DNA from 3 places in the Streptomyces sp. NPDC048637 genome. Region 3 is predicted to be linked to each of the others. Evidence: riboswitches for the same ligand, from Rfam matches in the RefSeq annotation. Region 3 holds a riboswitch; each other region holds the start of a gene.

The links. A riboswitch is a leader RNA that binds a small molecule or an ion and turns the genes downstream of it on or off. The one in region 3 is predicted to bind cobalamin.
Region 1: linked by a shared signal. The riboswitch ahead of AB0C46_RS31875 (prenyltransferase/squalene oxidase repeat-containing protein) and the one ahead of AB0C46_RS28095 (ABC transporter substrate-binding protein) in region 3 are both predicted to bind cobalamin.
Region 2: linked by a shared signal. The riboswitch ahead of thiI (tRNA uracil 4-sulfurtransferase ThiI) and the one ahead of AB0C46_RS28095 (ABC transporter substrate-binding protein) in region 3 are both predicted to bind cobalamin.

The regions. Positions count from the first base shown of each region.
Region 1 covers NZ_JBEZHQ010000036.1:9,084-16,502, reverse strand. The annotation lists gene AB0C46_RS31885 (aldehyde dehydrogenase) at 1-718, opposite strand, end outside; gene AB0C46_RS31880 (MBL fold metallo-hydrolase) at 1,012-2,097, shown strand; cobalamin riboswitch at 2,439-2,600, shown strand; gene AB0C46_RS31875 (prenyltransferase/squalene oxidase repeat-containing protein) at 2,771-4,075, shown strand; gene AB0C46_RS31870 (SCO2322 family protein) at 4,075-4,761, shown strand; gene AB0C46_RS31865 (CbiQ family ECF transporter T component) at 4,758-5,924, shown strand; gene AB0C46_RS31860 (ATP-binding cassette domain-containing protein) at 5,921-7,419, shown strand, end outside.
Region 2 covers NZ_JBEZHQ010000043.1:24,193-31,611, reverse strand. The annotation lists gene AB0C46_RS34610 (MFS transporter) at 1-773, opposite strand, end outside; gene AB0C46_RS34605 (CGNR zinc finger domain-containing protein) at 830-1,360, shown strand; gene AB0C46_RS34600 (multidrug effflux MFS transporter) at 1,446-2,684, opposite strand; gene AB0C46_RS34595 (helix-turn-helix transcriptional regulator) at 3,077-4,090, opposite strand; cobalamin riboswitch at 4,348-4,566, shown strand; gene thiI (tRNA uracil 4-sulfurtransferase ThiI) at 4,727-6,088, shown strand; gene cobF (precorrin-6A synthase (deacetylating)) at 6,085-6,903, shown strand; gene AB0C46_RS34580 (enoyl-CoA hydratase) at 7,138-7,419, opposite strand, start outside.
Region 3 covers NZ_JBEZHQ010000027.1:4,013-11,431, forward strand. The annotation lists gene AB0C46_RS28090 (iron ABC transporter permease) at 1-1,085, opposite strand, end outside; gene AB0C46_RS28095 (ABC transporter substrate-binding protein) at 1,082-2,101, opposite strand; cobalamin riboswitch at 2,143-2,324, opposite strand; gene AB0C46_RS28100 (hypothetical protein) at 2,677-3,417, opposite strand; gene AB0C46_RS28105 (serine protease) at 3,753-4,553, shown strand; gene AB0C46_RS28110 (serine protease) at 4,575-5,381, shown strand; gene AB0C46_RS28115 (MFS transporter) at 5,469-6,674, opposite strand; gene AB0C46_RS28120 (ATP-grasp domain-containing protein) at 6,707-7,419, opposite strand, start outside.

The sequences.
Region 1 (7,419 bases), on a different contig from region 3:
TGACCCGCTTGCCCGCCGCCACCGAGCCGGTGAACGACACCTGGTCCACGCCCGGGTGCCCGACCAGGTACTCGCTCACCTCGCGGTCCGCCGGCAGGATCGACAGCACCCCGGCCGGCAGCCCGGCCTCCGTCACGATCTCCGCGAGCAGGTACGCGTCCAGCGGGGTCTCCGGTGACACCTTCAGCACCACCGAGCAGCCGGCCAGCAGCGCCGGCGCGAGCTTGGCGGCGGCGGTGAACTGCGGGACGTTCCACGGCACCACGGCCGCGACCACTCCGGCCGGCTCCCGCCGCACCAGCAGCGGCCCCAGCACCCCGCTCCGCCGCTCCTCGAACGGGAAGTCGCGGGCCACCGTGAGCGCCGCGTCCCACACCAGCATCGCGGCCAGCGACTGCACCATGACACCGGAGGTGAACGGGGTGCCGTTCTCCGCGCTGATGACCCTGGCGATCTCCTCGCTGCGGGCCGCGAAGGCGTCCTTGATACGGGTCACCACCGCGATCCGGTCCGCCAGCGGGGTGTTCGCCCACACCCCGGACGCGAAGGACGCACGGGCCGCTGCCACCGCACGGTCGACATCGGCCCGCGAGGCGTGCGGCACCCGGCCGATGACCTGTTCGGTGTGGGGCGAGACGACCTCGATCGTGTCCCGGCCGGCCGGATCGGCCCACTCACCGCCTATGTAGAGCTTTCCGTGCTCGACGAGGTCGCTCATCGCTGCCGCCTCCTGCGGGTTGGCCGCCTGTCCGGCGATCCCTGCCGGTTCCCTGTCCTTGCCGAGGTGCATCGGACGCGCTTGCCGGCGGCGCATCCGACCCAAATCCTCGGCCTGCGCGTTCGCCGGCTCACCGCATCACGAACTGATACCAGTTCTAGTTCGAGGAGTCCACGGCACCGGCCGAATCCCAACTCACCCCAGCAGGAGGGGCATTTCAGGCCGCATTGAAACGAGTTCTAGTTATAGTGAGGCCGGGTACCGGGTGTAGGCCACACCGAGAGGGGACCGGGATGACCACGCAGGTGACCGACCACAAGGGCGGGGTGTGGAGCATCGCCGTTCCCATCCCGGACAACCCGCTCGGCCACACCCTCGTCCACCTCCTGGAGACCGACCGCGGGCCGGTGCTCATCGACACCGGCTGGGACGACCCGGACTCCTGGGACACCCTCGTCGCCGGCGTCACCGCCTGCGGGTTCGACCTCACCGATCTCCACGGCGTCCTGATCACCCACCACCACCCCGACCACCACGGTCTGTCCGCCAAGGTCCGGGAGGCCTCCGGCGCCTGGATCGCGATGCACGCCGCCGACACCGCGGTGGTCCGCCGCACACGCGCGGCCGAACCCGGCCAGTGGCTCGACTACCTGCTCACCAAGCTCGCGGCCGCGGGCGCACCGGACGACCATCTGGCGCCCCTGCGCACGGCACGCGCCACCGGAGGCGGCCGGAAACTGCCCGGCCGGCGGGCCGCACTGCCGGACCGCGGCATCGAACCCGGCGCGCTGCTCGACCTGCCGGGGCGCCGGGTGCGCGCCATCTGGACGCCCGGTCACACCCCCGGGCATGTGTGCCTCCACCTGGAGGAGGAACATCCCTCGGCGCGGGCCCCCGGCTTCGGCCGGCTGTTCTCCGGCGACCACCTCCTGCCCGGCATCACCCCGCACATCGGCCGGTACCAGGCCCCGGACGACGAGGGAGGTCCTCCCGGCCCGCACGACATGGCGAGCTTGCAGGAGGGCACCGACCCGCTGGGCGACTACCTCGACTCCCTCGAACGCGTCGGCCGGCTCGCCCCCGCCGAGGTACTGCCCGCGCACCAGCACGCCTTCGCCGACGCCGGCGGCCGGGTGCGCGAGCTGATCACCCACCACGAGGAGCGGCTGGCCCGGCTGCGAACCCTGCTCCAGGAACCGCGCACCGTCTGGCAGCTCGCCGTGGCCATGGAGTGGAACCGCCCCTGGGAGCAGATCCCGTACGGCTCCCGCAACATCGCTGTCTCGGAGGCCGAGGCCCATCTGCGCCGTCTGGTGAAGCTGGGGCATGCGGAGCGGGTGCCGGGCTCCGATCCGGTGAGGTACCAGGCGGTGGGGTAGCGGTCGTCTCGTCCTCGCGTTCTGTGGCGAATTCCGCGGCGATGCGGGGTGGGAGGGGGAGGGGGAGGGGGGACGAGCGGGCTGGTTGACGTGTACCCGGCGCCCGGCCGGTTCGGCGCATGGCCGGTTCGGCGCCCAGCCTCCGTGCGCTCGGCCCGTGACTGGCTCGCGCCCGGCTCCGTTCGCCCGGATCCGTTCGCCCGGCCCGTGACTGGCTCGCGCCCGGCCTGCGTGCCCGGCTTGTGCCCGGATCCCGTCCGCCCAGCTCGTGCGCGGCTCCGCCCGGCTCGCGTCTGGTTCGGTCGGCTCGTACGTGCGAGCGAGCGCCCGCCGGGTGCCGGTTAAGGTGTGCGGGACAACTTCATCCGTACCCGATCGGGGGAAGCCGGTGGAAATCCGGCGCTGACCCGCAACCGTGAGGACGGCCCGTCCGTACCGCGCCGGCTGACCCGGCAGGGACGGCCGTACGAGCCGGAGCACCCGAGAGGGCACGACCAAGGCTCCCGCCACCGGAACCGTCCGCCACACGGACGGCCGGTGCGCGGCACCGTCGAGGTATACGGAGCTGAGCCCGGTGCCACCGCGTCCGCGATCCAAGGGGATCGGCGCGCGGGTGGCCGGCCGAGCGTGGCTGCGTACATCGCCACGACCCGACCCGAGAGGCACCGACCCGATGGCCCCCATGGCTTCCATGGCTCACCAGGCCCCCCTGACGCACCCCGTCGCCCTCCTGGCGCGCCGCGCCGCCACGGCGCTGGCTGCCGCGGCGGTGCTGGGCGCGGCCGCTGCCCCCGCCGCGTACGCCGACTCCCCGTCCGCGTCCCCCAAGAAGCTGCCGGACGGCCTGTACGGCACCAAGGACCCGCAGTACGACGGGGTCTGGCGGCAGTCGCTCGCGCTGCTGGCACAGGACACGGTGGGGCTGCGGCCCGCGGCGCCCGCCGTGCGCTGGCTGGTCGGGCAGCAGTGCGCCGACGGCTCGTTCACCGCCTTCCGCGCCGAGCCCGGCAAGCCCTGCGACAGCAAGACCATGCGGGACACCAACCAGACGGCCGCCGCGGTGCAGGCGCTGGCCGCGCTCGGCGGGCACGGTGACGCCGTGAAGAAGGCCGTGGACTGGCTGAAATCGGTGCAGAACGAGGACGGCGGCTGGAGTTCGATGGCCGGTTCGGCCAGCGACGCCAACTCCACGTCCGTGGTCATCGGCGCCCTCGCGGCGGCGGGTGAGAAGCCGCAGTCGGTGACGTCGAAGAAGGGCGGCAAGACCCCCTACGACGGGCTGCTCACCTTCCAGCTGGGCTGCGACGCGAAGGAGGGCGAGCGCGGCGCGTTCACCTTCCAGCTCAAGGGCGCCGCCCCGAACGCCGACGCCACGGCGGCCGCCGCGACCGGAGCCCGCGGCAAGGGCTTTGTCGTCGCGCCCGCCGATCACCGGGAAGAGACCCCGGTCAAGCCGCTGAACTGCAAGGACGGGAGCGAGAAGGCGGGCAAGGGCGATCCGGCACAGGCAGCGGAGGGCGGCGGCGCCTACCTCGTCGCCCAGCTCGACAAGAACGGGCAGCATCTGCTCTCCGCGATGCCGGGCGCCGAGAAGCAGCCCGACGTCGGCAACACCGCCGACGCCGTGGTGGCGCTGGCGGCCGGCGGGCACGGTGCCGCCGCCGCGAAGCCGCTGAAGTGGCTGGAGAAGAACGCAGCGGACTGGGCCGGGCAGAGCGGCCCCGCCGCGTACGCCCAGCTGGTGCTGGCCGCGCATGCCACCGGCACCGACCCCCGCTCCTTCGGCGGCACCGACCTGGTGGCCGCGCTCAACGCCACCGGCCCCAAGCCGGCCGCCGCACCGCAAAAGGACACCGAGGACGCCGAGGACTCCACGGACGGCGGCAGCATCAGCGTGTGGTGGGTCATCGGCGTCGGCCTCGCCATCGGCGCCGGCATCGGGTTCCTGCTGAGCAACCGTAAGAAGAACCAGCTCTGATGCGGCGTACCAGGATCGCCGGCGCCGTGCTGCTGGCCGGTACGGTCACCGGCCTGGCCGCCGGGCCCGCGCAGGGGCAGGAGTATCGCTACTGGTCGTTCTGGGACAGCAAGGGCGGCTCCTGGACGTATGCCACCCAGGGGCCGGCCACCCTGCGGCCGGCCGACGGCGCGGTCGAGGGCTTCCGCTTCACCGTCGGCGCAGACTCCGCCGCGGCCGGCAAGCCGCGCACGGCCGCCGGCTTCGATGCGATCTGCCGCGACACCCCCGCCAAGGACGGCCGCAAGCGGATCGGCATCGTCCTGGACTTCGGCACCGCGGCGGACGCGCCCGGCGGCGAGCGGCCGCCGAAGGCCAGGTCGGAGTGTGCCCAGGTGTCCGAGGACGCCTCGGCGGGCGAGGCGCTGGCGGCGGTCGCCCGGCCGCTGCGCTACGACGCCAACGCCTTGCTGTGTGCCATCGCCGGCTATCCGAAGGCGGGGTGCGCGGAGGCCGTGAACGGGTCGAAGGGGGCCGGGGCCTCCGCTGCGCCGTCCGCGGGGGCGGCGGGGGACCGTGACGGCGCGAACGGCGGGGGCGACGGGAGCGGGGACGGCGGGCCGTCCGCCGGGCTGCTCGGCGGGGTCGCGGCCGTCGTCCTCCTGGGTGCGGCAGCGGTGTGGCAGGCACGCCGCCGACGCGGATGAGCGCCCCGCAGGCGACCCGCACCACCGCGCTGCACTCCGGCGCCTGGTGGCTGTGGGCGCTGGGCCTGGCCACCGCGGCCTCCCGCACCACCGATCCGCTGCTGCTGGGGCTGCTGGTGGGCGTGGCCGGGTATGTCGTCGCGGCGCGCCGCACGGACGCGCCGTGGGCCCGCTCGTACGGCGCGTTCGTCAAACTCGGGCTGGTCGTGATCGCCATCCGGCTGGTCTTCGCCTTCTTCCTCGGCTCGCCGATTCCCGGTACGCACACCCTCGTCACCTTGCCCGAAGTGCCGCTGCCGGACTGGGCGAAGGGCGTCCGGATCGGTGGCCGGGTCACCGCGGAGGGCATGGTCTTCGCCCTGTACGACGGGCTGAAACTGGCCACCCTCCTCATCTGTGTGGGCGCCGCCAATGCGCTCGCCAACCCCGCCCGGCTCCTGAAGTCCCTGCCCGGTGCGCTCTACGAAGCGGGCGTCGCGGTGGTCGTCGCGATGACCTTCGCACCGAACCTGGTCGCCGACGTCCAGCGGCTGCGCGCCGCCCGCCGGCTGCGCGGGCGTCCCGACCGCGGGTTCAAGGCACTCCTCCAGGTCGGGCTGCCGGTGCTGGAGGGTGCGCTGGAGCGTTCGGTGGCGCTGGCCGCGGCCATGGACGCGCGCGGCTACGGCCGCAGCGCCCAGGTGCCGCCCGCCGTACGGCACACCACGTCCGTGCTCACCCTCAGCGGGCTGCTCGGCGTCTGCGCAGGAACCTATGGGCTGTTGGGCGACACCGGGGGCGGCTACGGGCTGCCACTGCTCCTCGCCGGGCTGGCGGCGGCGCTCGCCGGGCTGTGGCTCGGTGGCCGCCGGACGGTGCGCAGCCGCTACCGACCCGAGCGGTGGGGCGCCCGCGCCTGGCTGGTCGCGGGCTCCGGCATGGCCGTCGCCGCCCTGATGATCTGGGCGAACGACTATGCGCCGGCCGCCCTGCACCCGCCCGCCGTCCCGCTCACCGCCCCCGTCCTCCCTCTCTGGCCGGCCGTTTCCGTTCTCGTGGGGCTGCTGCCCGCGTTCGTCGCCCCGCTCCCGTCGAGCGCGGACCGTGCCGGGTCCCGTGGTGCGTCCCGTGGCGGCCGCCGTGCCTCTGATGTCGATCCGTGTACGAAGGAGCCCACCCCGTGATCCGGTTCGAGCAGGTCTCGGTCACCTACGGTGATGCCGCGGCGCCCGCCGTCCAGGGCATCGACCTGACCGTCCCCGAGGGCGAACTGTGTCTCCTGGTCGGCCCGTCCGGCGTCGGCAAGTCCACCGTCCTGAACGCCGTCTGCGGCCTCGTCCCGCACTTCACCGGCGGCACTCTGCGCGGCCGGGTCACCGTCGACGGCCGTGACACCCGCACCCACAAACCGCGTGAACTGGCCGATGTCGTCGGCACCGTGGGCCAGGACCCGCTGGCCCACTTCGTCACCGACACCGTCGAGGACGAACTCGCCTACGGCATGGAATCGCTCGGCCTCACCCCCGAGGTGATGCGCCGCCGTGTCGAGGAGACCCTCGACCTGCTGGGCCTGGCCGAGCTGCGCGACCGTGCGATCACCACGCTCTCGGGCGGGCAGATGCAGCGGGTGGCGATCGGGTCGGTCCTCACCACCCACCCCAAGGTCCTGGTCCTCGACGAGCCGACCTCGGCGCTCGACCCCGCCGCGGCCGAAGAGGTGCTCTCCGTCCTCCAGCGGCTGGTGCATGACCTCGGTACCACGGTCCTGCTGGCCGAACACCGTCTGGAGCGCGTGGTCCAGTACGCCGACCAGGTCATCCTGCTTCCCTCCCCCGGCGCGCCCCCGGTCATGGGCACCCCCGCCGAGATCATGGCCGTCTCTCCCGTCCACCCTCCGGTCGTGGCCCTCGGCCGCCTCGCCCGCTGGTCCCCTCTCCCCCTCTCCGTCCGCGATGCCCGCCGCAAGGCCGCCCCCCTGCGCGAGCAGCTGACGGGCGTCCCGCCACAGGCGCCAGGAAGGGGCACGGGGGGCACGCCGGCAACGCCGGATGCTGCCGCGGACGTCTCCGGGCTCGGTGTGCGCCGGGGGCGGACCGAGGCGCTGCACGGGGTGGATCTGACCGTGCGGGGTGGCGAGACGATCGCTCTGATGGGGCGTAACGGTGCGGGGAAATCCACCCTGCTCACCACCCTCGTCGGGATGCATCAGCCGTCGTCCGGCACGGTGCGGGTCGGTGGCGCCGTCCCGCACCGCACCAGTCCCGGAGACCTCCTGCGGCATGTCGGGCTGGTCCCCCAGGAACCTCGTGACCTCCTCTACGCGGACACCGTCGCCGCCGAGTGCACCGCGGCCGACCAGGACGCGGGCGCCCCCGCCGGCAGCTGCCGGGCCCTGGTCGCCCGGCTGCTGCCGGATGTCCCGGAATCCGTTCACCCCCGTGATCTGTCCGAGGGCCAACGGCTCGCCCTTGCCCTCGCGGTCGTGCTGACCGCCCGTCCGCCTCTGCTCCTTCTCGACGAGCCCACCCGCGGTCTGGACTACGCCGCCAAGGCCCGTCTGATCGAGGTGCTGCGCGACCTGGCCGCCGAGGGCCACGCCATCGTCCTGGCCACCCATGACGTGGAACTCGCCGCCGAACTGGCGCACCGCGTCGTCATCCTCGCCGACGGCGAGATCGT
Region 2 (7,419 bases), on a different contig from region 3:
AACTCCCGCGTGCGGAACAGGTCCAACGGGATCATCGGGTTGCTGCTGGTCCGCTCGACGAGGAGGAACGCGAGGAGCATCACCAGGCCCGCGACGAGGCCGAGCACCGCGGAGGGGGCACCCCACCCCTGCTCGCCGCCGCGGATGATGCCGAAGGTGATGCCGATCGCCGCCAGGGTGAAGGTGACGATGCCCAGGTAGTCGATGCGGGTCGCGGTGCCGGTGTCGTCGATCAGCACCGCTGCGGACAGCGCCACCGTGATCGCGCAGACGGGCACTCCGCCGAAGAAGATCCACTGCCAGGACAGAAACTGCGTCAGGACTCCGCCCGCGACATTGCCGATACCGGCGGCGGCACCGGCGACCGCGCCCCAGACCGCGAAGGCCACCCCCTTGTCACGCCCGGTGTAGGTGAGTCCGATCAGGGGCAGCAGGGTCGAGAACATCGCGGCACCCGCCAGGCCCTGTACCGCCCGCGCGGCGATCAGCACGGTGTCCTCGCCGGCCAGGCCGCAGACGAGCGTGGCGACGCCGAAGAGCACCAGGCCGGCCAGGTAGAGGCGTTTGCGCCCGAGGTTGTCACCGAGTGATCCCATGCCGGGCAACAGCCCCGCCAGGGCGAGGGTGTAGACATCGACGATCCACTGCAAAGAGCCGAAGCCCGCGTGCAGATCGTGGGCCATGCTGGGGAGCGCCACCGTCACGATCGTCGAGTAGACGAGCAGCATGAACGTTCCCGAGCAAGTGGCAACTAACGGCAGCCATTTGGGCATGGACGTGCTTCCTTCCGGGCTGGAGCCTTCCGGAGCAAGCCTGCTGTAATACCCTTGTGCAGCAGAACCCTTACGGAGAAGATCCCGTACGACTCATCGTCGACCTTGCGGCCACGCCGCCCCGCTCCCCCGAGGAATTCACCGAACGCTGCGTCGCGGCGGGCATGGCGATCGACCGGCCGGTGGGCGACGAGGACCTGGCGGAGATCCTGGAGTTCATCCCGTGCTGGCTCGCGGTGGTCGACGCCGATACCCCCGAGCGGCGGGCCGCCCTGCTCAACGAGCTGCTGACGACCTCGTCCGCGCACCCCCGGCTGACCGACCACGCCGACGGCGGCTGGCACATCCACTACCGCGCCGACGGCCTGGGCCTGGCCGGTGTGGTGCGGGCGGTGGTCAGCGTGGGCACCGCCCTGCATCTGACCTGCCGCGGTATGGACCGCCTCGGGCGCTGTGCCCTGGCTGAATGCGGCCGGGCCTACGGTGACTTCACACGGGGCGGCCGGCAGCGCTACTGCTCCCCCACCTGCGCGAACCGCGACGCCGTGCGCCGGTACCGCGTCCGGCAGGCAGCACAGAAGCCGTGAAGGACAAGGGCACCGTCGAAGCACGTTCCGCGGTGGTCACGAGCTCCCTCTTCTCGGATACGTCGAGGGGCACAGTGCCGCCAACTCAGGGTTGGCCGACGGGCTCTCCATGGCTGCCCTGCCACGGTCGGGCGAGCGTGATCAGAGCTGCCGCAGAGAGGAGTACCGAGCCCAGCACCACGACCGCCGTCGACATGGCGGTGGTGTTACCCAGAGCGCCGGGCAGCGGTGCGGCCACCGCGCCGAGCACGAACTGGGCGCCACCGAGCAGGCCGGAGGCGGCTCCGGGGGCATCGCTGCCGACCGCGAGGATGATGGCCGTCGACGCGGGCAGCAGCAGTCCGAAGCCGGACGTCAGACCGAACAGGCAGGCCCATGTGGTGGGGAACGTGCTGATGCCGATGGCGAGCAGGGTCACCAGCGTGATCAGGGAGAGCACGGTGATGGCCACGCCGATGGCGAGCAGAGAGTTGAGCCGTACGCGCCCGGCCAGCCGCCCGAATATCGTTCCGGCCACTACGGTGCCGACGGCGTTCGTGGCGAAGACGAGGCTGTACACCGTGGGCGACAAGCCGTAGATGCCTTCGAAGACGAAGGGCGAGCCGGTGATGTAGGCGAACAGGGCGGCCAGGCCACCTCCCATGACGAGGAGGTAGCCGACCAGTTCGCGACGCCGGAGCAATCCGCCCATCGCGGCGAACACGGCTCGCAGACCGCCGGTCCGGCGCCGCTCGATGGGCAGCGATTCGGGAACCCATGACCAGACCGCGGCCCACAACAGCAGCCCGGTCACGGCCAGCGCCACGAACACCAGACGCCACGAGCCGACGCCGAGCATGAGGCCGCCGACCACCGGCGCCAGAATCGGCGCGGTCGACCCGGTCACGCTCAGCGTGGTGAGTTGACGGGCCGCGTGGGTGCCGGTGAACCGGTCGCTGATGACCGCCCGTCCGATGACGATCCCCGCACTGCCGGCGATGCCTTGCAGCAGTCGGGCCACGTCGAACACGGCGATGGACGGAGCGAACGCGCAGACCAAGGACAACGCGGTGAACAGGCCGGAGCCGGCCAGGAGGAGGCGTCGTCGCCCCATCGCGTCGCTGACCGGCCCGAGCACGACCTGGCCGACGGCGAGCCCGGCGAGGCAGGCCGTCAGGGAGAGTTGAACGGCCGTTTTCGAGGTTCCGAACGAGGTGACGATCTGAGGGAAGCCGGGCGCGTACATGTCGATCGCGAACGGCGATACCGCCGAGAGCCCGCCGAGGACGAGCACGAGTCGCCCCGTTCCGGTCCGAGCACTCGCGGTGTCGATGCTGACGGTCATCGGTCTCCATCCGAGGGTGCCTGCTGTGAGCGATACCTGGATCGCACGGAAGGACTCCCCTCTGTCGCGTTTGTCGTCGTGTCGCAGCTGTGGACATGGCCGCGCCGGGGCCGTCGCTGCCACCGACCGGATTCGGTCGAGGCGCTGCCGCTCCTCGGCGATGGAGGAATCTGTCCGGTCGGCGACGCCGAAGGTTCATACCGAACGTGACGCCGAAGTTCCTGCCGAACGTGACGCCGAAGGTCATGCCGAAGCGTGGCGCCGAAGGTGATGCTCACGACAAGGCGACGGCGGTGCGACCGCTGCGTCTCACATCGTCGGTGCCGGGGCCGCGCCGCAGTGTGGAGCGAGGGGGCCGGGGATGTGGAGCGCGGTGCCTGCCCCGACGGGTGTCAGGAGTGCGCCCGCCTGAACCGGGCGGGGGTGGTGCCCCGGTCGCGCCGGAAGGCGTAGCCGAAATTGCTGGGTGAGGCGTAGCCGACCTCGTGCGCGATCCGGGCCACCGGCCAGTCGGTCTCGACGAGCAGAGCCGCGGCCCGGTCGAGGCAGCGGCGTCGGTGGTACTCCCTCACCGACGTCCCGTACAGCGCGCGGAACCCGGTGCCGAGGCGCCGGACCGACATCGACGACGCACGGGCCAGACCGGCCAGCGTCGGCGGTGCGTGGCGTTCCCGCCAGAGCAGCTCGGGGACGCGGCGCAAGGCGGCCACCTCGTGGTCGTCCAGAGCGCGGTCCCGGGCGTCTGCGGGCGGCGCGGTGACCGTGAGCCCGTCGATCAGTGCGGCCAGCGCCGCCACGAGCCGCGATTCCATGAACAGCGGGCGCCCCGGGGACGAGCGCCGGTGCAGGAAGATCTCCTCCAGCGGACCGGCCACCGGGCGCAACGCGGCGGACCGGCCCAGATACCGCTCGCGCGCGGCCTTCTCCGGTCCGATGGCCGGTAGGGCGCCTGTGCCGAGACCGCCGAGGTAGGACTCCAGCCCGGTCCAGGACCCGGTGATCGACACCGCCCGGTACCGCTCAGCGTCGCCGTGTGCGACGACGCCTTCGGTGGCACAACGGGGGCTCAGCGACACCGAGCGGGCGTGCAGGTCGCCGGCGCCGGCGGTGGCGTCCCTGATGTGCATGCGCCCGTCGACGCAGTGCTCCAGCTCGAAGTGGTCGCCCGGGAAGGCGTACCCGACCTGGTGCCCTCCGGCGAAAGCGACGTCGTAGCGGACGATGTGGAACCCGCTCCGCAACGACGTCACCTCGATCGTGCCGTCGCCGACCTCCGGACGGAGCCGGTGCCGGACGGTGCCGTCGCGGCTTTCGTCGGCCTGTGCGATCGACGCGTAGTACGCCGCGTACGTCGCATCCAGCGCGGCGGAACCGACCGCGCCGGCGAGCTGGTGAACCCGGGTCACGAGCGGGCAGTTTACCCCTCCCCCAGCACCTGGAGCGTGTTCATGAAGACGGCTGCACGGCACGCGCACCGGCCGGCCTTGCTCCTCAACGACCGTGCTGCGGAGGGCCTACGCCTCGTGCCTGGACGGGGAGGACTGCCTGGCGCACGGGCACCTCCTCGGCGCGCTCGGCCAGCGCAGCGGATGAGGGCCGGCCAAGAGGAACACCGGCGTCGCAGGCACCCGCCTCCCCGACACGGACCCCGCGCCGGCTTGTCTACCCTGGACCCGCAGCTGGTTCGCCCCGCCCGCCAGTCGGGGTGTCGTAAGAGGGAAGCCGGTGGGAGTCCGGAACTGCCTCGCAGCGGTGAGTGGGAACGACCGCCGTCATGAAGCACTGGGTCCGTGTGTGGCCCGGGAAGCGACGGCCAGTAGGTGTCCCGTCCTTCGGGAGGTGCCCACGAGTCCGAAGACCTGCCACTGCTCGTGCGGGGTGCGATCACCGCGCACGTATCCACGGCGACCCGGTAGCGGGACGTAGAGCGAGTGGTGCGTTCTCCCCACCCTGCCCAGGGCAGGAGTGGGCGGGCCCGCCTCCCGTTCACGGCTCGGGACCGGTCCTCACGATCCTCACGACGACTCGCGAAGGAGAGTTTCGTGCCCGGCGATCCGAGCATTCCCTCCGTCCCCTCCCCCGGAACGCCCCGCCCCGGCGGGCCCTGTGTCCTGCTCAAGCACGGTGAGATCTTCCTCAGGGGCCGCAACCGGCACCGGTTCACCGAGCGGCTGCACGACAACCTCCGCAGCGCCTTGCAGGGCATCGGCGGTTCCACGTGGATCAAGTCCGGTCAGGACGTCACCGTGCTCGGTGGTGAGGTCCCGCTGGAGGACCTTGTGGAGCGCGCCCGCCGGGTGATCGGGTTCAACTCGGTGGAGCCCGCCCTGCGCGTCCCGAGCACCGTGGCGGACCTCACCACGGCAGCCGTGGACGCGCTCGCCGGCGTCCGGGCCGAGCGGCCCGGGATCAGTTTCGCCGTGCGGGTCAAGCGACGGGACAAGAGCTTCGAGATGACCTCGTCGCAGTTCGAGCGGTTTCTCGGGGCGCGGGTCCAGGAAGCTCTGGGAGGTCTGCCGGTGAATCTCTCCAGCCCGGATGTGCGGGTCTCGGTCGAGATCGATCGTAAGGAGAGTTATGTCTCCTGGACCCGACACCAGGGGCCGGGCGGACTGCCCGTCGGTTCCAGCGGACGCGCCCTGGTGTTGCTCTCCGGTGGCTACGACTCGCCGGTGGCGGCCTACCGGGCGATGCGTCGCGGACTGCGCTGCGACTTCGTCCACTTCACCGGTGCTCCGTACACGAATGCCGCTTCCGTGTACAAGGCTTACGCGCTCGCCCGGGAACTCAACCGCTACCAGCCCGGTGGGCAACTGCATGTCATCGCCCTCGGCCACGCGCAGAAGCAGTTGGCCATCGCGGGGGCCGGCCGGCTTCAGGTCGTCGCACAGCGACGGCTGATGGTCCGCGCCGCTTCCGCGCTGGCGGGCCGGCCCCGTGCCGAGGCCCTGGTGACGGGCGACAGCCTGGGGCAGGTGGCCAGCCAGACCCTGGCGAACATGGCCGCCGTCGACGAGGCCGCCACCCTGCCGGTGCTGCGGCCGCTGGTCGGCTGGGAGAAGCAGGAGATCATCGACGAGGCCCGGTCCATCGGCACCGCGGAGATCTCCGTGCTGCCGGACGAGGACTGCTGCAAGCTCCTCGCCCCGCCCCGGGTCTCCCTCCGGGCCGGGCTGACGGGCCTGCGCACAGTGGAGAAGCGGCTCGACCTGGACGACGTGGTGGCGGGTCTGCTGCGTGAGGTGCAGGTCATGTACCCGGGAGAGACCGGCGGGGACGGGGAGACCGGCGCGGACGACGGGGACGGGGAGGCCTGCGCGGACGGCCCGGACGGCGGACCCGCGTCCGGCCGCCCCGGTCCGGCCGTGTGCGCGGCGGAGCCGTCCGGGGCGGTGCCGTCATGACCGGGGAGGGCCTGCGGCGGATCCGTGTGATCGGGATCGGCTCGGGAGATCCGGAGCATCTGACGCTGGCCGCCGTGCGGGCCATGCGGGACTGTGAGGTGTTCTTCCTGCTCGACAAGGGCGCGCGGGCGTCCGAACTGACCCGGCTGCGCAGGGAGCTGGTGGCCGAGCACGCCGGCCCCGGGCACCGGGTGGTCGAGGCCGAGGACCCGCGGCGCGACCGCTCCCCCGCGAGCCCGGCCGGCTATCAGGCGCAGGTCGTGGACTGGCGCCACCGCCGCGCCGCCCTGTACGAGCGGCTCCTCCGGGACGAGCTGGCACCGGGCCGGACCGGCGCGTTCCTGGTGTGGGGTGACCCCGCGCTCTACGACAGCACGATCGACACGCTGGAGGAGGTCGCCGCCCGGGGTGCGGTGCCCTTCACGTACGACGTGATTCCCGGGGTGAGCAGCGTCTCGGTGCTGGCCGCGCGCCACCGTACGACGCTGACCCGGCTCGGCCGTCCGGTCCGGATCGCCCCCGGGCGTCACGTCGCCGGGTCCGGGCTCGCCGCGGGCGAGGACGTCGCCGTGATGCTCGATGTCGGTGCGGCGCTCACCGCCCACCGGGAGGAGGGCTGGTGGATGTACTGGGGCGCCTATGTCGGCACACCTGAGGAGCTGCTGGTCTCCGGTCCGCTGGCCGAAGCCGCCGACCGGGTACTGGAGTTGCGTGCCGCGGCCCGGGAGCGTCATGGCTGGATCATGGATGCCTGTCTGCTGCGCGACGACGGTCCCGAGCCGTCGGAAGGTGCCGGTCCAACGGCCTCCTGCTAGCTCCGCTCTGCCGTCACCTCCCGCTGCCGTGAGCTGCCTCCTGATGCCCGGCCCCCGGCCGGCTGTGCTGCGGTGCGCGGCCACTTGATGCCCGTGTCAGGCGCCGGTGCGCTTCCACCGCCCCCGTTCTCGGGCCGTCCCCACGGCGCGGTGACGGCAGCATCAGGCGCCCGCTTCACCTTCGGCGTGGGCCCCGCCCTGAGGCATGGGCCCACGCCGAAGGCGGTCCGCCACTCAGCGATGGAGGAACTCCGGCGGCCGCTTGTCGGCGAAGGCGCTCATGCCCTCCTTCTGGTCCGCGGCCGCGAACACTGCGTGGAACAGCCGCCGTTCAAAGCGGACGCCCTCGGTGAGGGTCGTCTCGAAGGCCCGGGAGACCGCCTCTTTCGCCATCATCGCTACGGGAAGGGACATTCCCGCGACGGTCTCGGCGACCGCGAGGGCCTCGCCGAGCAGGTCGTCCGCGGGGATGACCCGGGAGACCAGGCCGGCCCGCTCCGCCTCGGTGGCGTCCAT
Region 3 (7,419 bases):
GCGTCCCGGCGCATCAGCCACAGGAAGAACGGCCCGCCGCACAGGGCCGTCAGTACGCCGGCGGGGATCTCCATCGGGGCGGCGACCGTCCGTGCCGCGACGTCGGCCCAGATCAGGAACACCGCTCCGGCCAGCGCGGCCGTCGGCAGCACACGGCGGTGGTCACCGCCCACGAACAGCCGCACGATGTGCGGCAGCATCAGCCCGACGAAGCCGATCGGCCCGGCCGCCGCCACCAGCACTCCGGTGACGAGGGAGAGCAGGACGAACATCCGGGCCCGGAACCGGGCCACGTCCAGCCCCATCGTCGTGGCCGCCTCCTCGCCCGCCAGCAACAGGTTCAGAAACCGGGCCTGGACCAGCAGGACGACGATGCCCAGCAGCAGCGCCGCGCCCGGCAGCCACAGCGTGTCCCACTGCGCGCCGCCGAGACCCCCCAGGGTCCAGGCGAGGACCGCTCGCGCCTCGTTGCCCCGGTCGGTGGTCAGCAGCAACAGGTCCATCACCGCGGTGAGGACGGCCGCGACCGCCACCCCCGAAAGCACCAGCCGCGCGGACGTGATGCGCCCGCCCGCGCGGGCCGTCGAGTACACGAGGAGGAGCGTCAGCAGCGCCCCGGCGAACGCGGCGGCCGACAGCGACACCGGCCCGAACAGGGTCACCCCGAAGACGATCACCATGACGGCGCCCAGGGACGCACCCGAGGAAACCCCCAGCAGATACGGCTCCGCCAGCGGGTTGCGCACCAGCGCCTGCATGGCGGCGCCCACCACAGCGAGCCCCGCACCCGTCACCGCCCCGAGCAGCACCCGTGGTGCCCGTACCTCCAGCACGATCGTCTCGCGCGCCTTGGACCAGACCGGCTCCGACCAGTCGGCGCCCAGCGCGTGCGTCACGATGCCCCACACCTCACCGGGCGGCACCTGCACCGACCCGATGGCCATCCCCGCCGTGACGGACAGCAGCAGCAGAGCACCGAGGACGGCGAGGGCGACGGCGAAGGACCATCGGCGCGGCCGGTCCGCACCGCCGCTGCCGCCTGCGACCGGAGTGGTGGGGGGAGCGGTCTGTGCAGGGGCCGTCACCGGAACCTCTCCGGGTGCAGCCCGCGGGCCAGGTCCTCGACCGCGTACGGCGCTCGGACACCGACCAGCGTGGCGGTCAGCGGCAGCACGACGAACCGCTTGTTCTTCACGGCGGGGACGTCGGCGAGGGCGGGCTGCGAGAGCAGGAACTTCTTCTTCTGCTCGACGCTTCCGGTGCCCGCGTAGTCATAGATCGCGATCACCTCGGGCTTGCGGGCGACGACCTGCTCCCAGGACGCGTCACCGAAGACGTCGTCCAGGTCCGCGAACATGTTCCGTCCGCCGGCGAGCCGGATGAGCTCGGTGCCGAGGCTCTTGCCGCCCGGGGTGAACGCCGTCTTGTCGCCGCTGTCGTACACGAACACCGGCACGGCCGGTGCGCCCTTGACCGCCTTTTCCGTCTTGGCGATCCGCCCCTGGAGGTCGGCGACCAGCTTGTCGGCCCGCTCCGGTACGCCGAAGATCGTGCCGATGGTGCGGATCTCGGCGTAGATGTCCGTCACGGACACCTGCTTCTTGCCGCAGTACTCGCGGTTGAGGTAGGTGTCGATACCGGCGTCGGTGAACGCCTTGCGGGAGCGGCCCTCGTTCTCGGCGAACGCGCTGCCGTAGCCGCCGTAGACGAAGTCCGGCTCCTTCTCCAGGACGGTCTCGAACGACGGTTCCTTCTTCGCCAGCTCCGGCAGGGAGTTGAAGTCCTTTTTGAGCTGAGGAAGGACGGCCGAGTCAGGGAAGGACGTTCCGGCCATCCGCTCCTTGAGCCCGAGCGCGAGCATCAGCTCGGCCGGGTGCTGATGGATGGTGACCGCCCTTGCCGGCGGCCTCTTGTAGGTCGTACGGGTACCGCAGTTGTCGATCGTGACCGGGAAGCCCTTCGCCGGGGAGGCGGCGGGCTTCCCGTCTCCGGGGCTGCCCGAGGTCGTGCCACAGCCGGACAGCAGGGCGGCGGCCGCAGCGGCGGCGCACAGGGCGCGGCGGAGCGGAGCAGACGGGGGAGAGAAAGAGGGACGGGGCATGCGGTCGTACACGTAAAGCCTCCTGGGGAGTCCGCGCTCCTCGGAACGGGCCCGCGACAGGCCAGTTTCCTGACTCCCGGATCGACGTTCCCCCCGCCTTCCCGCGCTGCGCGCAGTGGCGTTGTCGAGGGTCCACTCCCCGGTCACAGTGGCGGGACCGTGCCGGATTCTCACCGGCTTCCTGTCTCCCGTCGCGATGATGACCAGGTGATATTACGTTTCCTTGAGTCGCGGACAAAAGGGCGCGAGGCGGACGGCCAGAGTGACCCGGTCGTTGTCTTGTTGTTGCCGATAACGCAGCGTGGGGAATCTGCGTGCACCGGGAAGGCCGGCAAGCCCTGAATCCGATCGATATCACCGCGCCTCATCTCGGCGGCCCTTCGCCGTGGACCGGTGTGGACTCGAACACGGAGGCCAACGTGTTCTCGACGGTTGTGGAGCTGCCGACGAGTGAACTCGGCGCCAACCCCGAGATCCGTATCTGGGGCCGTTGCAGCGTGCGGAGGGACGGCCGGCTCGTCCATGCCGACCGTGCGGGCCACCCGTCCGTCAGCAGCTTCTTCAACACCGACGAGTCAAAGGTGGCGGCGTCCGGGCCTTGGCTGCTGCGCCGGGAATTCCTTCGTCGGGCAGGTCCGGTGCCGGAGCAGGGCAGCTCCCGCTGCGACGGTGCCGAGCATGCCGACCAGCGCGACCGGCAGGGCCAGGATGGCGAAATACCCCAGTACGGGCTCGCCCAGCAGGCCGATCCCCCCGCCCACCAGGGCCCCTGCCACGATGATGACGGGCAGGGCCTTGGGCAGGGCCCGCAGGGTCGCCTCGCGCGCGGGGGCGAGATGGTGCTGGAGCGTCACGCTCACGGTGCGCCGGATCATGAAGAAGGCGAGGAGCGCGCAGCCGGCCCAGCCGGCCCAGCCGGCCCACATCCAGGGGGATTCGAGGGTGCTGCGGCAGGTGCCCGGCGTCCCTCCGCCAGGTTCGGCCCAGCTCGCGCAGGGGTCGAAGGTGTGATCCCACGACAGGAAGCAGAACACCAGCGCGAGGATGGCCGGCACGAAGGCTCCTCCGGCCGCGGCGACCGCGGTTTCCTTCACGCGCCAGTGCAGGGGCGGCAGTCCGCGCTCGACCGCCCAGGAGGTGGCGAGCGCGTCCACGTCGTCCCCGATGACCGCACCGGCGTCCCGGCCGTCGTGTGCTGCGGCGGTCAGGTCGGCGGCCAGATCCTCGGCCATCTCGGCGGCTGTGTCCTCATCGACCCCGAGGCGGCGCCATGTCGCCATGGCCTGGGGGATCACGGTTTCGACAGTCGGCGTCATGGTTTCTCCGCGGTGTGGGTGACTGGGGATCGGCACATGCCCAGCACGCAGCTGAGCCACTGGGCGCGTGGAGCGGATGCCTCCTCCATGGCGCACTATCTTACACAGCAAGAGTCATGCGGTGCAGGGGAGTGCGGTGCGGGGGAGTGGGGTGCGGGGTGGCACTCGACGGGCACGCCCATGTGATCTTGTTCGTCGGCGGCCCTTGATCGGTCAACGGCCGTTGTCCGGCGGGCAGTTCTCGCCATGCGTGGCCCGTCCGCCGTGTCAGGCAACCGCGCTGCCCTCCACAGCCTCTCCATGGGCGACTTTGTTCGATCGCCAATGGAGGCTCCATGAGCAAAGCGAGAAGGCGCCACGGCATCGTGGCGGGCGCGGTCCTGGCGGGGGCGGCGCTGGTGGTGTCAGCCACCCCGCCCGCCGCCGCGGTCGTCGGGGGAGACCGCGCCGAGATCAAGAAATATCCCTGGACGGTCGCTCTGACGTCGCAGGACGTGAAGGAAGCGGAGTGCGCGGGCACGCTGGTCGCGCCGCGCAAGGTGCTGACCGCGTCCCACTGCGTGAGCCCGGCCACCATCGAGGGCGTTCGTGTGGTGGGCGGGCGGGAAGACCTGCGGGACACCCGCAAGGGCACCGTCCGCAAGGTGGCGAAGCTGTGGATCCATCCCAAGGCCGACACCGAAGGAAACGGCGCCACGTACGCGCACGACCTCGCCGTCCTCACCCTCAACGCCCCCATGCCGTACCGGACCCTGCCGCTCGCCACCCCGGCACAGCAGAAGCTGTACGAGGAAGGCACGCCCAACAGGGTCCTGGGATGGGGCTCCACGACGGGCCGCGACGACGACCGCCGGGTGCCGCCGCTGCAGACCGCGCTGATCCCCAACAGGGGCGACGAGCAGTGCATCACGGCGTACGGCACCCGCAGGTACAACAAGGCCTACACGATGTGCATCGGCTACCCGGCGGGCGGAGTCAGCGCATGCAGCGGGGACAGCGGAGGACCGGTCGTGGTGAAGGGGCGGCTCGTCGGCGTCATCAGCGGCGGCGGCAGCTGCACCAGCCGCCTCTACCCGGGCGTCGCCGTGAAGTCGGCCGCCTACTACCCGCTCCTCCAGAGCCGGATCGCCGGATAACGGGAAGCAGGGAGTATTCAGATGACACGACACAGGTACCTGCGCCGGTCGGCCCTGGCATGTCTCACGCTGCTCGTCGGCGCCGGCTTCGCCGTGCTGCCGGCCCCCACCGCCCAGGCCGTCATCGGCGGACAGAAAGCCGGCACGGCAGCGGCACCATGGACCGTCACGGTCAACCTGTGGCGGCAGACCGACACCTATCCGCGTTCGGGGCAATTCTGCGGCGGCACCCTGGTCACTCCGACGAAAGTCGTCACCGCCGCGCACTGCGTCGTTGACGAGGCCCCCACCGATCTGGGGGTGGTCGCCGGCCGTACCGACCTGCGCCACCACGAGGGCCGGATGCGCAAGGTGACCAAGGCCTGGATCCATCCGCGCTTCGGCCGCCACCTGGAGAACGATGTCGCCGTCCTCACGCTCGATAGGCCCATGCCCCCGAAGTACACCCCGCTGCCCGTGGCCACGGCTGCCGACCTCGGTCTGTACCGCCCGGGCACCGGCGCCCGGGTCTACGGCTGGGGCCTGCTGGACAACGAGGACCGCCAGGCGAACGTGCTCCGGTCGGCGCACCTGCGGGTCCTGCCCGACCGGACATGCCAACGGCTCAATCCCGGGGGCGACTTCGGCCCCACGATGCACGTCTGTGCCAACAACGCGGTCACCGGCGCCCACCATGCCGAAGGCGACAGCGGAGGCCCGCTCGTCGCCGGCGGCAAGCTGATCGGGATCGTCAGCTGGCTGGCCAAGAGCAATGCCGCCACCCCCACGCCCGGCGTCTACACCCGGGTCGCGGCCTTTTCCCAGGAGATCACCCGGCAACTGCGGTGAGGGACGCGTCGTGAGGCGGGGCGGCCGGTCAGCCGGCCGCCCCGCCTCCTCCGGAGAAACGCACGCGCCCCGGAAATGCCGACAAGATCAGCCGGTTCCCCTCGTCAAGTCCGGCCGGCGGAGCCGGGCGAGGAGGAGGTGGGCGGCGGCAGCCAGGAGGGCCAGGGCCAGGCAGGCCGCCCAGACCGCGGTGGTGCCGTCGAAGGCCCCGATCAGCTGTGAGCTGAGCAGCGGTGCCAGGGCCACGGAGACGCTCCACACGGAAAGGAACCAGCCCTGGTAGGCGCCCTGTTGGTGGGGTGGCGCCAGGGCGGCGACCAAGGTCATGCAGGTCGGCCAGATCACGATCTCACCCAGGCTCCACAGCACCACGGTCGCCGCGTACCCCGGCACGGAGTGGACGGCGGCGGTGCAGCCCAGGCCGATACCGGTGAGCGCGCTGGCCGCGGCCAGCGCGAACTCGGGGCGCAGACGCCCCGCGAGGCGGGTCAGCGGTATCTGGAAGACCGCGATGACCAGGCCGTTCATCATCATGGCCAGTCCGTAGGAGGCCGGGGAGAGCCCGTCGGCCGTCATCGTCAGCGGCAGGGCGACCAGCGGCTGCTGGAACAGTATCCCCAGCAGCAGCACCGAACCGAGCAGCACCAGGAACGGCCGGTCGCGGTAGACGGCCCCGGCCGGCAGGGCCGTGGTGCCGGGGCGCGGCCCGGTCGGCTCCGGGCGGGTCTCCGGGACGCAGCGGTAGACCACGGCTCCCGCGGCCAGGTTGGCGACCGCATTGACCGCGAACAGCAGGAAGAAGCCGTGCTCGGCGGCGATCCCGGCGCTGACCGCGGCGACGGAGGACCCCAGGTTGGTGCCCCAGTAGAGCAGCGAGAAGGCCCGGTTCCGGTCCTCCCCGGCCACCAGGTCCGCAACGGCCGCCGCCCGCGCCGGCCGGGTGGCGTTCAGCCCCACCCCCACCACGAGCGTGCCGACCAGCACCATGGCCTGGGTGCGCGCCGTGCCGAGTGCCAGCATGCCGACCACGGCCAGCACCTCGCTCGCCAGCAGGACCGACCGCCGGCCGAGACGGTCCGCCAGCACACCGCCGACCAGCGAGGCGATTCCGCTGCCGACCCCGAACACGGTCAGGGCCACACTGGCGAAGGCGACCGAGTACCCGCGCACGCTGGTCAGGTAGATCGCCAGGAAGGGCAGCACGAACCCGCCCGCGGAGGTGATGAGGGTCTCGCCCCAGAGCCACCAGAACGGGCGCGGCAGCCCGCTCAGGGAGGTGCGGAGCCCCTTCATGAGCGTCCTCCGGCGGTACGGCTGCTGCGTGCTCAGCTCTCCTCCTCGTACTCGACGTGCAGGGTCCGCGCGAGGTGGTCGCGGAACTCCACGGTGGCGGCGTCCGACTCGTGGTGGGACAGCACGATGGCCGGGTACCCGGCCCAGTCCGGGTAGGGGCGGAGCAGGTCACCGGGGCTGACGGTCTGCACCACGTGGTCCACCCGGGGGTCGGCGCGTACGGCGTCCAGCCCGCGCACCCGGACGATCCGTCCGCCCTTGCCGACCGGCACCGAGTAGGCCGCCGCGTGACCGGTCGGCACCGGCTCCTGGCTCCAGCAGACCGGCTCCTGGCCCAGGTGGATGCGCAGCGCCTCGGCAGCCAGGTCGATCCCCCCGGCGATGTGCGTCAGGTAGTGGTTGACGCCCGCGCCGCCGATGCGCGCGGCCATCTCCAGCAGGACCGGCCGCACGCCACCGACCAGCCGCAGCTCCGTGTGCGTGGCGCCTTCGGTGACACCGAAGGCGTGGTGCGCGCCGACCACCTCCTCCTCGATCGCGGCCAGTACGTCCGCGGGCAGTCGGGCGGGCGCGCGTACCGTGGTCTCCTCGAAGTAGGGCCCGGTCATCTCCCCCTTCCACTCGATGGCGCAGACCCGCACCCTGCCGTGGTGGACGAGGGACTCGGCGGCGACCTCCGGGCCGTCCAGGTACTCCTCGACCAGCACGGCGACCTCGTCGTCCGGCCTGCCGGCCTGCCGCAGTT